3 regions of the Pseudomonas sp. 9_2_1 genome follow, and region 1 is predicted to be linked to each of the others. Evidence: predicted binding sites of a transcription regulator. Region 1 holds the regulator's gene; each other region holds the start of a gene.
The links. The regulator FliA, encoded in region 1, starts transcription of late flagellar genes. The targets are predictions, from matches to a motif close to CTAAAGTTTNNNNNNNNNNNGCCGNTAA.

Region 1 (4,666 bases):
CTACGTCGACCCGGGCCAGTCGCTGGCTGCGGCGCTGGAGCCGCTGCTGCGCAAGCGCGTGGTGCTGATCGATACCGCCGGCCTGCAGGCCAGCGACCCGGCCCTGCGCATGCAACTGGAAACCTTGGCCGGGCGTGGCATTGCCGCAAAGAATTACCTGGTACTGGCCACCACCAGCCAGAAGCAGGTGCTGACCGCCGCCTATCACAGCTACAAGCGCTGTGGCCTGGCGGGCTGCATCCTGACCAAACTCGATGAATCGGCAAGCCTTGGCGATGTGCTGAGCCTTGCCATCAGTCATGAACTGCCCGTGGCCTATCTCACCGATGGCCCGCGCATTCCAGACGACCTGCACTTGCCACGTGGGCACCAGCTGGTGACCCGGGCAGTCAATGTGCAGCAGCAGGACGAGCCCAGTGAAGAGGCCATGGCCGACATGTTCGCTGATCTCTATCACAACCCACGGCGAGCGGGTTGACCATGAAGCGTGTGCAAAGTCGCTATACCAAGGGGTACGCAGAATTGCCCTACGTGTGGCCTGAGTCCCAGCGAGACAAGGTAAAGAACAGACATGGGTAGCATGCATCCTGTACAGGTGATCGCCGTGACCGGTGGTAAAGGTGGCGTCGGCAAGACTAACGTTTCAGTGAACTTGTCCCTGGCGCTGGCCGAGCTTGGCCGCAGGGTCATGCTGCTCGACGCCGACCTGGGCCTGGCCAATGTCGACGTGTTGCTGGGCCTGACTCCCAAACGTACCCTGGCCGATGTCATCGAGGGGCGCTGCGAGCTGCGCGATGTGATGCTGCAGGGCCCCGGCGGCGTGCGCATCGTGCCGGCGGCCTCGGGCACGCAGAGCATGGTGCACCTGGCCCCGGCCCAGCATGCCGGGCTGATCCAGGCGTTCAGCGACGTCGGCGACAACCTCGACGTGCTGGTGATCGACACCGCTGCGGGCATTGGCGACTCGGTGGTGAGCTTTGTCCGCGCGGCGCAGGAAGTGCTGCTGGTGGTGTGTGACGAACCGACCTCGATCACCGATGCCTACGCCCTGATCAAACTGCTGAATCGCGACTACGGCATGAACCGTTTCCGCGTGCTGGCCAACATGGCGCAGAGCCCGCAGGAAGGGCGCAACCTGTTTGCCAAGCTGACCAAGGTCACCGACCGCTTCCTTGACGTTGCCCTGCAGTACGTGGGCGCCGTGCCGTACGACGAGTGTGTGCGCAAGGCGGTGCAGAAGCAGCGTGCAGTCTACGAAGCCTTCCCTCGCTCCAAGTGCGCGCTGGCCTTCAAGGCGATTGCGCAGAAGGTCGACAGCTGGCCGCTGCCGGCCAACCCGCGCGGCCACCTGGAGTTCTTCGTCGAGCGTCTGGTGCAACCCACCAGCGCGGGACCCGTGCTATGAACGCGAGTGGCTTCAAGATGTACAGCCGGGCGTCGAAAGACGCCCAGTACGAGCTGATAGAACGCTACGCGCCGCTGGTCAAGCGCATCGCCTACCACCTGCTGGCGCGGCTGCCGGCCAACGTGCAGGTCGAGGACCTGATCCAGGCCGGCATGATCGGCCTGCTGGAAGTGGCCAACAAGTACGACGCCAGCAAGGGCGCCAGCTTTGAAACCTACGCCGGTATCCGCATCCGCGGCGCGATGCTGGACGAAGTGCGCAAGGGCGACTGGGCACCGCGCTCGGTGCACCGCAACACCCGCATGGTCAGTGACGCGATGCGCGCAGTCGAAGCCAGAACTGGCCGTGACGCTAAAGATCATGAAGTTGCTGCCGAACTTCAATTGAGTCTCGATGATTACTACGGGATCTTGAACGATACCCTGGGCAGCCGCCTGTTCAGCTTTGACGACCTGTTGCAGGACGGCGAGCACGAAGGGCTGCATGAGGATGGCGCCAGCGGCCAGGTCGAACCTGCCCGCGGCCTGGAGGACGAGCGCTTCCAGGTAGCCCTGACCGAGGCCATCGCCAACCTGCCGGAGCGTGAGCGCCTGGTGCTGGCGCTGTACTACGACGAAGAGCTGAACCTCAAGGAAATCGGTGAGGTGCTTGGGGTCAGCGAGTCGCGGGTCAGCCAGTTGCACAGCCAGTGTGCTGCGCGCCTGCGCAGCCGCCTTGGGGAATGGCGGGCGCGTTGAGCCCGTTGTCGTTGCAGTCGTTTTCTACGTTGTACCGGATTGATTGAATGCGCGCTCGCAGCCGAGCGCGTTCGAGACTGCTTGGAGGTCTACTTGAACAAAGATATGAAAATCCTCATCGTTGACGACTTTTCGACGATGCGGCGGATCATCAAGAACCTGATGCGCGACCTGGGTTTCACCAACACGCACGAAGCGGACGACGGCACCACGGCGCTGCCGATGCTGGAGAACGGTGACTACGACTTTCTGGTGACCGACTGGAACATGCCTGGCATGTCCGGCATCGACCTGCTGCGTAAGGTGCGTGCCAGCGAGAAGCTGAAAACCATGCCGGTACTGATGGTGACCGCCGAAGCCAAGCGCGACCAGATCATCGAAGCGGCCCAGGCCGGCGTCAATGGTTACGTGGTCAAGCCGTTCACCGCTCAGGTGCTCAAAGAAAAGATCGAGAAGATCTTCGAACGCGTCAACGGCTGAGTCACGCCAGGGGGCGCGCCATGGAATCATCACAAACGTCGTTGGGCGAGTTCGAATCGACCCTCAAGAAGCATGCCCAGGAGCTGGTCGAAAGCCTGGAGCGAGGCCGTTTTGGCGAGGCGGTGCAGCTGATTCACGAGCTGAACCAGACCCGCGACCGCGGCCTGTATCAGGAAGTCGGCAAGCTGACCCGCGAGCTGCACAGTGCCATCGTCAGTTTCCAGATCGACCCGACCATGCCGCAAGCCGAGGAGGTGTCGCAGATTACCGACGCCACCGAGCGCCTGTCGTATGTGGTCAAGCTCACCGAGGGCGCGGCCAACCGCACCATGGACCTGGTCGAGGAAAGCACTCCGGTGCTCAACGACCTGGCCAGCGAGGCCAAGGCGCTGAGCACCGACTGGCAGCGCTTCATGCGCCGCGAAGTGGCTGCGCCAGAGTTCCGTGACCTGGTCAAGCGCGTCGACAGTTTCCTGACGCACAGCGCTGAAGGCAACCGCAAGGTAGCTGGTCACCTCAACGACATTCTGCTGGCGCAGGACTACCAGGACCTGACCGGTCAGGTGATCAAGCGTGTCACCACTTTGGTGACCGAAGTGGAAAGCAACCTGCTCAAGCTGGTGCTGATGGCCAGCCAGGTCGACCGGTTTGCGGGCATTCAGCATGACCACGATCAATTGCGTGCAGAAAAAGATCGAGAAAAACATCCGACTCGGGGTGAAGGTCCGCAGATTCATGCCGATAAGCGTGAAGACGTTGTGTCCGGTCAGGACGATGTCGATGATTTGCTGTCCAGCCTGGGTTTTTAAGGAGCACGTTTGATGAGCTTCGGCGCCGATGAAGAAATCCTCCAGGATTTCCTGGTAGAAGCCGGCGAAATTCTTGAGCAACTGTCCGAGCAACTGGTCGAGCTGGAAAGCCGGCCCGACGATGCCGACCTGCTCAATGCGATCTTTCGCGGTTTCCACACTGTAAAAGGGGGCGCCGGCTTCCTTCAGCTGAACGAGCTGGTGGAGTGCTGCCATATCGCCGAGAACGTGTTCGACGTGCTGCGCAAAGGTGAGCGCCGGGTCGACGCGGAACTGATGGATGTAGTGCTTGAAGCACTGGATACGGTCAACAGCATGTTTGGCCAGGTGCGCGAGCGCGCCGAAGTGACTCCGGCCACCCCTGAGCTGCTGGCGGCATTGTCGCGCCTGGCCGAACCTGGCAGCGCCGAAGCGCCTGCGGCACCCGTTGCTGCACCCCAGCCCGCCGCCGAGGCGCCGCTGGCTGCTGCGGCCGATGACGCGCACCAGGACATCACCGACAGCGAGTTCGAGCAGCTGCTCGATTCGCTCGATGCGGTCAAGGCACAAGCTGCTGCCGACGAGCAGATGCAGGGTGAGCCCGTCAGTGCGGCCGGCGACGAAATCACCGACGCCGAGTTCGAGTCGTTGCTCGACCAGTTGCACGGCAAAGGCCAGTTCAGCGCCGAGGTTGTGGCGCCGCCGGCTGCGGTCAGCGCTGAAGCGGTCAGCGACGAGATCAGCGACGCCGAGTTCGAATCGCTGCTCGACCAGTTGCATGGCAAGGGTACGTTCCAGGTCGATGCGTTGCCGGGTGCCAAGGCGCCGTCGCCTGCCGCCGCTGAACAGACCGCTACGGCCAGCGCCGCCAGCGACGAAATCAGCGAACACGAATTCGAAGCCCTGCTCGACCAGTTGCACGGCAAGGGCAAGTTCGGCGGCGACGTTGCTGCGGTCGAAGCACCGGCTGCGGCCAGGGCGCAGCCGCCAGCTGCGGCGCCTGCGCCTGCCAGCAAACCTGCTGCTGCCCCTCGCGCGCCGGCCCCGGCCGCCGACAAGCACGCGGTCAGCGAAGCGGAAACCACCGTGCGGGTGGACACCGCGCGCCTGGACGAGATCATGAACATGGTCGGCGAACTGGTGCTGGTGCGTAACCGCCTGGTGCGCCTGGGCCTGAACAGCGGTGACGAGGCCATGTCCAAGGCCGTGTCCAACCTCGACGTGGTCACCGCCGACCTGCAGACCGCGGTGATGAA
Region 2 (4,666 bases), 2.1 Mb from region 1:
CGAGCAAACCCCGCCGCCCGCCCAGCCTGTGCCTCCGGTGCAGAACACTGCGCAACAGGCCCAAGGGCACACCATCGATGGCCAGGCCCAACCGGTCCAAGAGCCGCAGCGGAAAGACTGACCATGTTCGGCATCAGTTTCACCGAGCTGCTGCTCGTCGGCCTGGTCGCCCTGCTGGTGCTCGGCCCCGAGCGCCTGCCGGGTGCCGCGCGCACGGCAGGGCTGTGGATCGGCCGACTCAAGCGCAGCTTCAACAGCATCAAGATGGAAGTCGAGCGCGAAATCGGCGCCGACGACATACGCCGCCAGCTGCACAACGAGCATATCCTGCAGATGGAAGAGGAAGCCAAGCGCATTCTCAACCCGATGGCCACACCTGCGCAGCCGCCCGTGACCACCGCCACCGTGCAACCCCCTGCCGGGCTCGAAGCCAGGTCGGTCGAAGCACCTGCGGCACCGGTAGCCCCTTCTGAACCGCCTGAAACGCCGCGAGCCCCATGAGCGAGAATCCGGAACACGACCAGCCAATGCCGCTGGTTTCGCACCTGACCGAACTGCGCACCCGCCTGCTGCGCTGCGTCGCGGTCATTTTCCTGATCTTTGCCGGGCTGTTCTCCTTCGCCCAGCAGATCTACACCCTGGTCTCCGCGCCACTGCGTGATCACCTGCCGGCCAATGCAACGATGATCGCCACCGACGTGGCCTCGCCGTTCCTGACGCCGTTCAAGCTGACCATGATCGTGTCGCTGTTCCTGGCCATCCCGTTCATCCTCCAGCAAATCTGGGGGTTTATCGCACCTGGGCTGTACCGCCACGAAAAACGCATCGCCATACCGTTGCTGGTGTCGAGCATCCTGCTGTTCTACGCCGGCATGGCGTTCGCTTATTTCTTCGTATTCCCGCTGATGTTCAAGTTCTTCGCCGCCGCCACCCCGGCCGGTGTGTCGATGATGACCGACATCGCCAACTACCTCGACTTCGTGATGACGCTGTTCTTCGCCTTTGGCGTAGCCTTCGAAATCCCGGTGGCGGTGGTACTGCTGGTGTGGATCGGCGTGGTCGACGTGAAGTACCTGAAGAAAATCCGCCCGTACGTGATCATCGGATGCTTCGTAGTCGGCATGGTTCTTACCCCGCCGGACATCTTCTCCCAGACCCTGCTGGCCGTGCCCATGTGGCTGCTGTTCGAGGTAGGCCTGCTGTGCGGCAGCCTGATTCGCAAGCGCAGTACCCACGACGAAACCGCCGATGACCATAACGATCAGCCGCCTGCGACCCAATCGTGAACCTGTTGCTCCTTGAAGAGGCCGACTTCGTTTCGGCCGACCGTGTCGTTCTCGCTGATCGGCGCTTCACCCACATGCAGGAAATCCATCGCGTGGCGGTGGGCGACAACCTGCGCGTGGGCCGTATCAACGGCCTGATGGGCAAGGCTACCGTGCTGCGCCTGGACAAGCACGAAGCCGAACTTGAAGTCGCCTTCGACCAGCAGCCGCCAACCAAACTGCCGCTGACCCTGGTGCTGGCTGTGCCACGGCCGAAAATGCTGCGGCGGCTGTTCCAGACCGTGGCGACGCTGGGCGTGCCGCGGCTGATCCTGCTGAACAGCTACAAGGTCGAGAAAAGCTTCTGGCAAACGCCCTTCCTGCAGCCGGAAAGCATCCGCGACAACCTTATCCTCGGCCTCGAGCAGGCGCGCGATACCGTGCTGCCCGAGGTGATCATCGAAAAGCGCTTCAAGCCCTTCGTCGAAGACCGTCTGCCGGCCATCGCCGCCGGTACTCTCGGCCTGGTAGGCCACCCCGGCCCCTACCCCGCCTGCCCGCGCGCCGTGGAACAAGCCGTGACCCTGGCCATCGGCCCCGAGGGTGGCTGGATCCCCTACGAAGTCGACCTGCTGGGCAAGGCCGGCTTGGCGCCAGTGCAGTTGGGTGATCGCATCTTGCGCGTCGAGACTGCAGTAACTGCGCTGCTTTCGCGTATTTTCTGACGTAAACGCCACTTTTTCGCCCATCAAGTTTCCCTCCCCCAGGCCGATGGCCTTGGCAACACAACAACTATTTGTGCTGCCAAGGCGCCGGGGAGTCGTACATGTATCAAGGGTTAGCCCAATCGTTGGGCAATGTGAGCGTCAATCGCAAACTGGGGCTGGGCTTCGGCCTGGTGCTGCTGCTGACCCTGGCCATCACCGTGACCGGCTGGCTGGGCATGGACAGCATCATCGATCGTGGCGACAAGCTGGGCAATATCTCGGTGATTCACCAGTACACCCAGGACTTGCGCATTGCCCGGCAACACTACGAACGCAACCGCGACAACGTGGCCGTGGCAGAGCTGGAGAAGGCCCTGAACGACCTGGAGCGGCAGATCCAGCTGATGCTAGGGCAGATCGACCAACCTGAGGATCAGCAACGCCTTCAGCAGCAGCTGGCAGCCGTACGCGAATATCGGCAAGCGTACGCCGACCTCAGCCGGTCCGCTGCCGACCCGGACGCCACGGAGCAGGCATTGCGGCGCATGGCCGACCAGGGCACGGTCTTGCTGAAAGCCAGCCAGGCGATGACTGCCTCGCAAACCGTCGTGCGCGATGAAGGTGCCGCGCGGGCCAAGAGCCTGCTCGCCATGGCTACGGTGCTGGCGCTGGCGTTGGGCCTGCTGGCAGCCTGGGCCATCACCCGGCAGATCATCATCCCGCTGCGCCAGACCTTGCGCGCCGCCGAACGCGTGGCCAATGGCGACCTGACCGAGAACCAGCTGCAGGTGCAGCGACGCGATGAACTGGGCCAGTTGCAAGCCAGCATGCAGCGCATGACCCAGGGCCTGCGCGAACTGATCGGCGGCATCGGCGATGGCGTCACCCAGATTGCCAGTGCGGCCGAACAGCTGTCGGCTGTCACCGAGCAGACCAGCGCGGGGGTCAACAACCAGAAGGTCGAGACCGATCAGGTAGCGACCGCCATGAACCAGATGACTGCCACCGTGCATGAAGTGGCACGCAATGCGGAACAGGCCTCGGAGGCCGCCCTGATGGCCGACCAGCAGGCCCGTGAAGGCGACCGGGTAGTCGGCGAGGCGGTCGCGCAGATCGAGCGCCTGGCCGGAGAAGTGGTCAACTCAAGCGAGGCGATGAACCAGCTCAAGGCCGAAAGCGACAAGATCGGCAGTGTGCTCGACGTGATCAAGTCGGTAGCGCAGCAGACCAACCTGCTTGCCCTCAACGCGGCCATCGAAGCCGCCCGCGCCGGCGAGGCTGGCCGTGGCTTTGCCGTGGTAGCCGACGAAGTGCGCAGCCTGGCCCAGCGTACCCAGCAGTCGACCGAAGAGATTGAAGAGCTGATCGCCGGCCTGCAAAGCGGCACCCAACGGGTGGCCAGCGTGATGGACAACAGCCGCCAGCTGACCGACAGCAGCGTCGAGCTGACCCGCCGTGCCGGCAGCTCGCTGGAGACGATCACCCGTACCGTATCGTCGATCCAGGCGATGAACCAGCAGATTGCCACGGCGGCGGAGGAACAGACGGCGGTAGCCGAGGAGATCAACCGCAGCGTCATGAATGTGCGGGATATCTCCGACCAGACCTCGGCGGCCAGTGAAGAGACGGCCAGTTCGAGTGTGGAGCTGGCGCGGCTAGGCACCCATTTACAGGGGTTGGTGGGGCGGTTCAGGCTCTGATCTGGAGAATTTATAGCCTGTGCCGGCCTCTTCGCGGGTGAACCCGCGAAGAGGCCGGCACAGGGCGAAACATTTCCTACCCACTGCAGCGAATTTTCCTACCTGATTATCAGGTCAAGTCCTACAGCTCCGCTGCCGATTGGCAAAGGTGTGATGCCAGCAATGCGCCTGCATCCCCTCTCTCAATCGCTCGGAGACTTCCCATGCTCGGCTACCTCAACCGCAAGCTCGGCAACATCAGCGTCGCTGCCAAGCTGGCCCTAGGCTTTGCCGTGGTCCTGCTGCTTACCCTGGCCACCACGATCAGCGGCTGGCGCGCGCTGGATGACGCCATTGTTCGCTCGCAGCAACTCAGCGAAATCGGCCTGATCAACGACCTGACCAAGGACCTGCGCGCGGAACGCATCACCTACCGCGTGCTCGACGACGACGCCAGCAAATCGCGGATGGGCAGTATCCTCGACCAGCTCGACAACATGCTGACCACGCTGCAACAACGCAGCAGCGTCGATGAATCGCGGCAAATGCTGACTGAAAAGCTGGCCCTGCTGCAGCGCCTGCGCGACGACTTCAGCGAACTGCAACGCAGTGTCGCCAATCGCATTGCCTTGCGCGAGGCCATGCAGGTGCAGGAGCAAAAGCTCAATGCAGTCATCGACGAACTGCAGACCCAGGCCTTGCTCAAGATGCCTGCCGACAGCCAGCAAAGTGGCGTGCTAGGCCTGATGGACACGCTCACCCGGCATGTCGACGGCGCCAATCAGCAGAGCCTGGTACCGGCCTATACCTTCACCCCCGTCGAAGACTTTGCCAAGGTCGGCGACAGCGCCTTGAACGCCGCCGACAATAGCCTTGGGCAACTGCTCAGGGGCCTGGCGCCGCTGGGCTTGCCACGCGCACTCAGTGAACAGCCGGGGGTCGAGCTGGCCAAGTATCGCGCCATCCTGGACCAGTATCGTCGCGCTGCCGTGCGCGTCGAGCAGCTGCAAAACAA
Region 3 (4,666 bases), 2.2 Mb from region 1:
TGCGGCCATGCTCGATCGGGCCGAGCTGGCTGACGGCGCCGTCGGCCGGGCAGAGGATGGCGCCCGGGGTCTCGTCCAGCGGGCGGGCGCCGGGTTTCAGGGCGCGGGTGAAGAAGGCATTGAAGTGCTCGTAGGCACTGAGGTCCTCGACCATGGCTTCGGCCATGTTCACCTGGTAGCGCTTGGCGAACCAGGCGGTAAAGGCGTTCTTGAACCAGCGCACGCGGCACTCGGCGATGCAGCCGGCCAGCCGCGACAGCAGATGGTGCGGCAGCAGGTACTGGCTGATGATGAACAAACGGGATTTCATGCAGGTTCCTTAGACTTCTACAGGCGTGTCCGGGTGGTTGCCCCATTCGCTCCACGAGCCGGCATAGGCCTTGACGCGTGGATAGCCGAGGGATTTGGCCACCAGGTAAGTGAAACCGGAGCGGCGGTGGGTCTGGCAGTGGGTGATCACTTCCTTGTCGGGGGTGATGCCCAGTTGCTCGAGAACTTGTTTGATGTCTGGGCGGATGCGCAGGTGGTCGTTGAGGTCCATGCCGGCGGTCCACTCGAAGTTGATTGCGCCGGGGATGTGGCCAGCCTTGGCGGCCAGCACCTTCTCGCCGTTGAATTCCTGCGGTGCGCGGGCGTCCCAGACCACCAGGTCATCGGAGCCCAGGCGGCTTTGCAGGTACTCGCGGGTTGCAGTTGGGGCGCTGTCGATGTGCAGGCGTACCGGGGCGGTGCCACTGGCAGGTACCTCGGTGGACAGCCTGTCTGCCGGCCAGGCCTGGATACCGCCATTGAGGTAGTGGTAGCCCTTGTGGCCGATCACGTCGAGCAGCCAGATGAAGCGCCCGGCCCAGCCGCCGCCCTCATCGTCATAGACCACGTACACGGCATCATCGCGGTGGCCGAGCTCGCTGAACAGTTTTTCCAGATCGCCCAAGGGTGGCAGCAGGCCGGGCGCGGGGGGCTGGCCAAGCTGGGTACGCTTGCCTTCGACAAAGCGAGCGCCGGGGATATGCCCGCTGACATAGCGGTTGGCACTGCTGAGGTCGATCAGGATCAGCTGCGGCGAATCCAGGCGGGGCAGCAGGTCCGTGGCTTCGATCACCAGGGGCAGGCCGGTAAAGTCAGTCATCCACGGTCTCCAGTGTGGAAAGAGGGGCGATTGTAGCGCAAGGCTCAGCCCTTGCGGTTGGCAAACACCGACAAGGCTCGCTCGATGCATTGCGCGGTTTTGCCGAAGGCTTGCACGCTGATATCGGCCAGCGGCCGGCAGCCCTGGTCGGCCACCAGCAGCATCAGCACCTGATCGTTCACCGCCAACGAGCGTAGCAGCACATGCTCGCTGCGGAACAAGGCACGCAGCGGCGCGGGCAGCAGGGCCGAGAACTGGCTGTGGTTTTCCGGGGTGATGCGCAGCTGCCCGGCCTGGGACAGCAGCTTCTGCAGCAGTTTGTTCTGCGACACTTGCAGGGCCAGAGCGCTTGCTTCCTTTGCCAGGCCGGCGATCTGCTGCACGCGCAGGTAGTCGCTGGCCTTGTCCAGGCTCAACAGCATGATGCGCTGCATGCCGCAGGCCAGCAGGGCCTCGCGAGCCTGCGTCGCCAGGTGCACGGTGTTGGTGAACGGGCTGGGCTGGGCCAGCAGGTCCTGGCACAGCGTGCGCCAGCGCGCCAGGTCGTCGCTGCTGGGTGGTGGCGGGGCCAGCATGTCAGGGTGCGGGCGGCGTTGGTGCCATGGCCAGATCAGCGCTTCGGCCGGGTGGAACAGGGCATGGCGGGCGTGGCGACGGGCGCTGGCGGCAGCCTGCTGGTGCATCTGCTGCTGCACGTCTGCCAATGAAGTCTGCAGGTACAGCGCGGTCAGCAGTTGCCAGCGCAGCAGGTGCGGGTTGTCCCAGCCCACCTGCGCTGCCAGGGCCAGATTGTTGGCCAGCAACACAGTGTTGGCCGGCTGGTTGAACCAGCGGCGCAGGCCGGGTTCTGCATCCAGGCGGTGTTGCTGGCTGAGCAAGTCCTCGTCGCGGGCGATGCTCAGTACCTGAGCGAGTTGTTCGCGCTCTTCCAGCAGCAGACGATAACCCTGGGTCACCCACTGTGGCAGCCGCCAGTATTCCGCCATGGTCTGACACAGCGCCATGATGCGCACGCCAAATAGCTCGTCCTCTACCAGAGCGGCGTCCTCACCCTTGTGGATAACCCGCAGTTCCCAGGTGTCGAGCAGCTTGGGGTAGGCCAGCGCCAGCGGCCACAGTGGCGACAGGAACAGCAGGCTGCCCCAGTGAATTTCTTGCCACAGCCGCGCCAGACGGCTGGCGAACAGGCCGCTGGCCTGTTGCGAGGCATGCTGGCTGATCAGCTGAAACTGGCTGAGCACCGGCGGGATATCTTCGACCGGCACCGCAGGCAGGCGCTTGAGCAGCTGTGCACTGCGCTCCAGGCCCAGGCGGTTGAGGGCGACCTCCAGGCTTTCGGCGGGCTCGGCCTGGCTGGCATTGGTGGGGTGATTGGCTTCGCGCATCACCGACAGCACCAGCGCCGGGCTATCCTGCATCAGTTCGGCGATATCGCGCAGCGAGCGGCGGCTATCATTGATGGCGGCCATGACCCGGTCGTAGCTGTGCTTCGGCACGGGGATGCGAACACTCTCCAGCAGCTTTACCCAGGCCTCTAGCGTACGTGGAGCCTGAGCGGGCACCTTGGTTTCAATTGGCATTTTGACATCAGTCCGAACTGGCTTTTCGCTTTGAGTGGCTATAGTCTGGCGCAGTTCTGCCGATAAGTAGAAGAAGAGTTTTAAAGCTCCCGTCTCTCACCCTGACCACGACAGCAAGTGCTTTGAACCTATGGCTAAAATTATCGGCATCATCGTCGTATTCGCGAGCGTGCTCGGCGGGTACGTGCTCTCCCACGGCAAGATCGCAGCGCTGATCCAGCCGTTCGAAGTACTGATCATCGGCGGTGCGGCCTTCGGTGCATTCCTCCAGGCCAACCCCGGCTACATGACAATGCACGTCATCAAGAAGTCGATGAAGATGTTCGGCTCGCGCTTCAGCCACGCCTACTACCTGGAAGTGCTGGGCCTGGTCTACGAGATTCTCAACAAGAGCCGTCGCGAAGGCATGATGGCCATCGAGGCCGACATCGAGGACGCCGCCGCCAGCCCGATCTTCGCCAAGTACCCGACGGTGCTGGCCGACGAGCGCATGACCGCATTCGTCTGCGACTACCTGCGCATCATGTCCACCGGCAACATGGCCCCGCACGAGCTCGAGGGCCTGTTCGACATGGAACTGCTGAGCATGAAGGAAGAGCTCGAGCACCCGTCGCATGCCGTGACCGGCATCGCCGACGGCATGCCGGGTTTCGGTATCGTTGCGGCGGTACTGGGTATCGTGGTGACCATGGCCTCGCTGGGCGATGGTGACCAGGCGGCCATCGGCATGCACGTGGGTGCAGCGCTGGTGGGTACCTTCTTCGGTATTCTGGCTGCCTACGGCTTCTTCGGCCCGCTGGCCAAGTGCCTGGAGCACGACGCCAAGGAAGAGTTGAACCTCTACGAATCGATCAAGGCCTCGCTGGTGGCCTCGGCCTCGGGCATGCCGCCTTCGCTGGCGGTCGAATTCGGGCGCAAGGTGCTATACCCCAAGCACCGCCCAAGCTTCGCCGAGCTGGAACAAGCGGTTCGCGGTCGCTGAGTCATGGAGAACAATCAGCCCATCATCGTCAAGCGTGTCAAGCGCTATGGCGGCGGCCACCATGGTGGCGCCTGGAAAATCGCCTTTGCCGACTTCGCCACGGCGATGATGGCGTTCTTCCTGGTGCTGTGGCTGTTGTCCACGGCCACGCCTGAGCAGAAGATCGCCATTGCCGGCTACTTCCAGGACCCGATCGGTTTCTCCGAGAGCGGCACGCCTTATGTCATCGACCTGGGTGGTTCACCTGAGATGGCGCCGGAGAAAACCATCAATCCGGAAGTGAAGACCGAGCCGACGCAGCAGTCCCCCACTCAGTTGAACAAAGACCAGGTCGAGACCATGGCCGAGCAGGTCGAGCGTGAGCGCCTGGAGCTGCTGCTGCAGGAACTGCAGAACAAGGTGGAAGAGAACCCGCAGCTGCAGAAGTTCAAGGACCAGATCCTGTTCGAGATTACCCAGGACGGCTTGCGCATCCAGATCATGGACGCCGAGAACCGGCCGATGTTCGACATCGGCAGCGCGCGCCTGCAGCCGTACTTCGAAGACATCCTGCTGGCGATGGCCGACACGATCAAGGCAGTGCCGAACAAGATCAGCGTCAGCGGCCACACCGATGCCAAACCGTATGCCGGCGCTGGCGAATTCGGCAACTGGGAGCTGTCGGCCAACCGCGCCAACGCCGCGCGCCGCGCCCTGGTCGCCGGTGGCTATCCGGATGGCCAGGTGGCGCGGGTGGTGGGCTATGCCTCGTCTTCGCTGTTCGACCGCAAGAACCCGTTCAACCCGGTCAATCGCCGCATCGACATCATCGTGCTGACCAAGAAGGCCCAGCGCGACATCGAGGGTGAGCAGGGCGCGCCGGCTGCCGAGCCTGCGGCGCCCGCCAGTGGCGCTGCGCCGGGGGTATCTGCACCGGCTGCGCCAGCTAACCCGGGGCCTGGCGCCGACGCAGAGCAGGCGCCGATGCAGCCGCGT

Region 2: a site for FliA is predicted at 2,013-2,040, ahead of AC5O5I_RS26050 (methyl-accepting chemotaxis protein). Genes of this name have one in related genera too.
Region 3: a site for FliA is predicted at 2,748-2,775, ahead of motA (flagellar motor stator protein MotA). Genes of this name have one in related genera too.

What each region holds. Positions count from the first base shown of each region.
Region 1 is NZ_CM181239.1:1,625,576-1,630,241, forward strand. Features, by position in the region: gene flhF (flagellar biosynthesis GTPase FlhF) at 1-478, shown strand, start outside; gene fleN (flagellar synthesis regulator FleN) at 572-1,405, shown strand; gene fliA (RNA polymerase sigma factor FliA) at 1,402-2,142, shown strand; gene AC5O5I_RS07330 (chemotaxis response regulator CheY) at 2,248-2,622, shown strand; gene AC5O5I_RS07335 (protein phosphatase CheZ) at 2,643-3,431, shown strand; gene AC5O5I_RS07340 (chemotaxis protein CheA) at 3,444-4,666, shown strand, end outside.
Region 2 is NZ_CM181239.1:5,737,271-5,741,936, forward strand. Features, by position in the region: gene AC5O5I_RS26030 (twin-arginine translocase TatA/TatE family subunit) at 1-121, shown strand, start outside; gene tatB (Sec-independent protein translocase protein TatB) at 124-501, shown strand; gene tatC (twin-arginine translocase subunit TatC) at 498-1,286, shown strand; gene AC5O5I_RS26045 (16S rRNA (uracil(1498)-N(3))-methyltransferase) at 1,283-1,990, shown strand; gene AC5O5I_RS26050 (methyl-accepting chemotaxis protein) at 2,092-3,672, shown strand; partial or broken gene AC5O5I_RS26055 (methyl-accepting chemotaxis protein) at 3,876-4,666, shown strand, end outside.
Region 3 is NZ_CM181239.1:5,597,275-5,601,940, reverse strand. Features, by position in the region: gene asd (archaetidylserine decarboxylase) at 1-310, opposite strand, end outside; gene AC5O5I_RS25470 (rhodanese-like domain-containing protein) at 320-1,129, opposite strand; gene AC5O5I_RS25465 (HDOD domain-containing protein) at 1,174-2,709, opposite strand; gene motA (flagellar motor stator protein MotA) at 2,840-3,691, shown strand; gene motB (flagellar motor protein MotB) at 3,695-4,666, shown strand, end outside.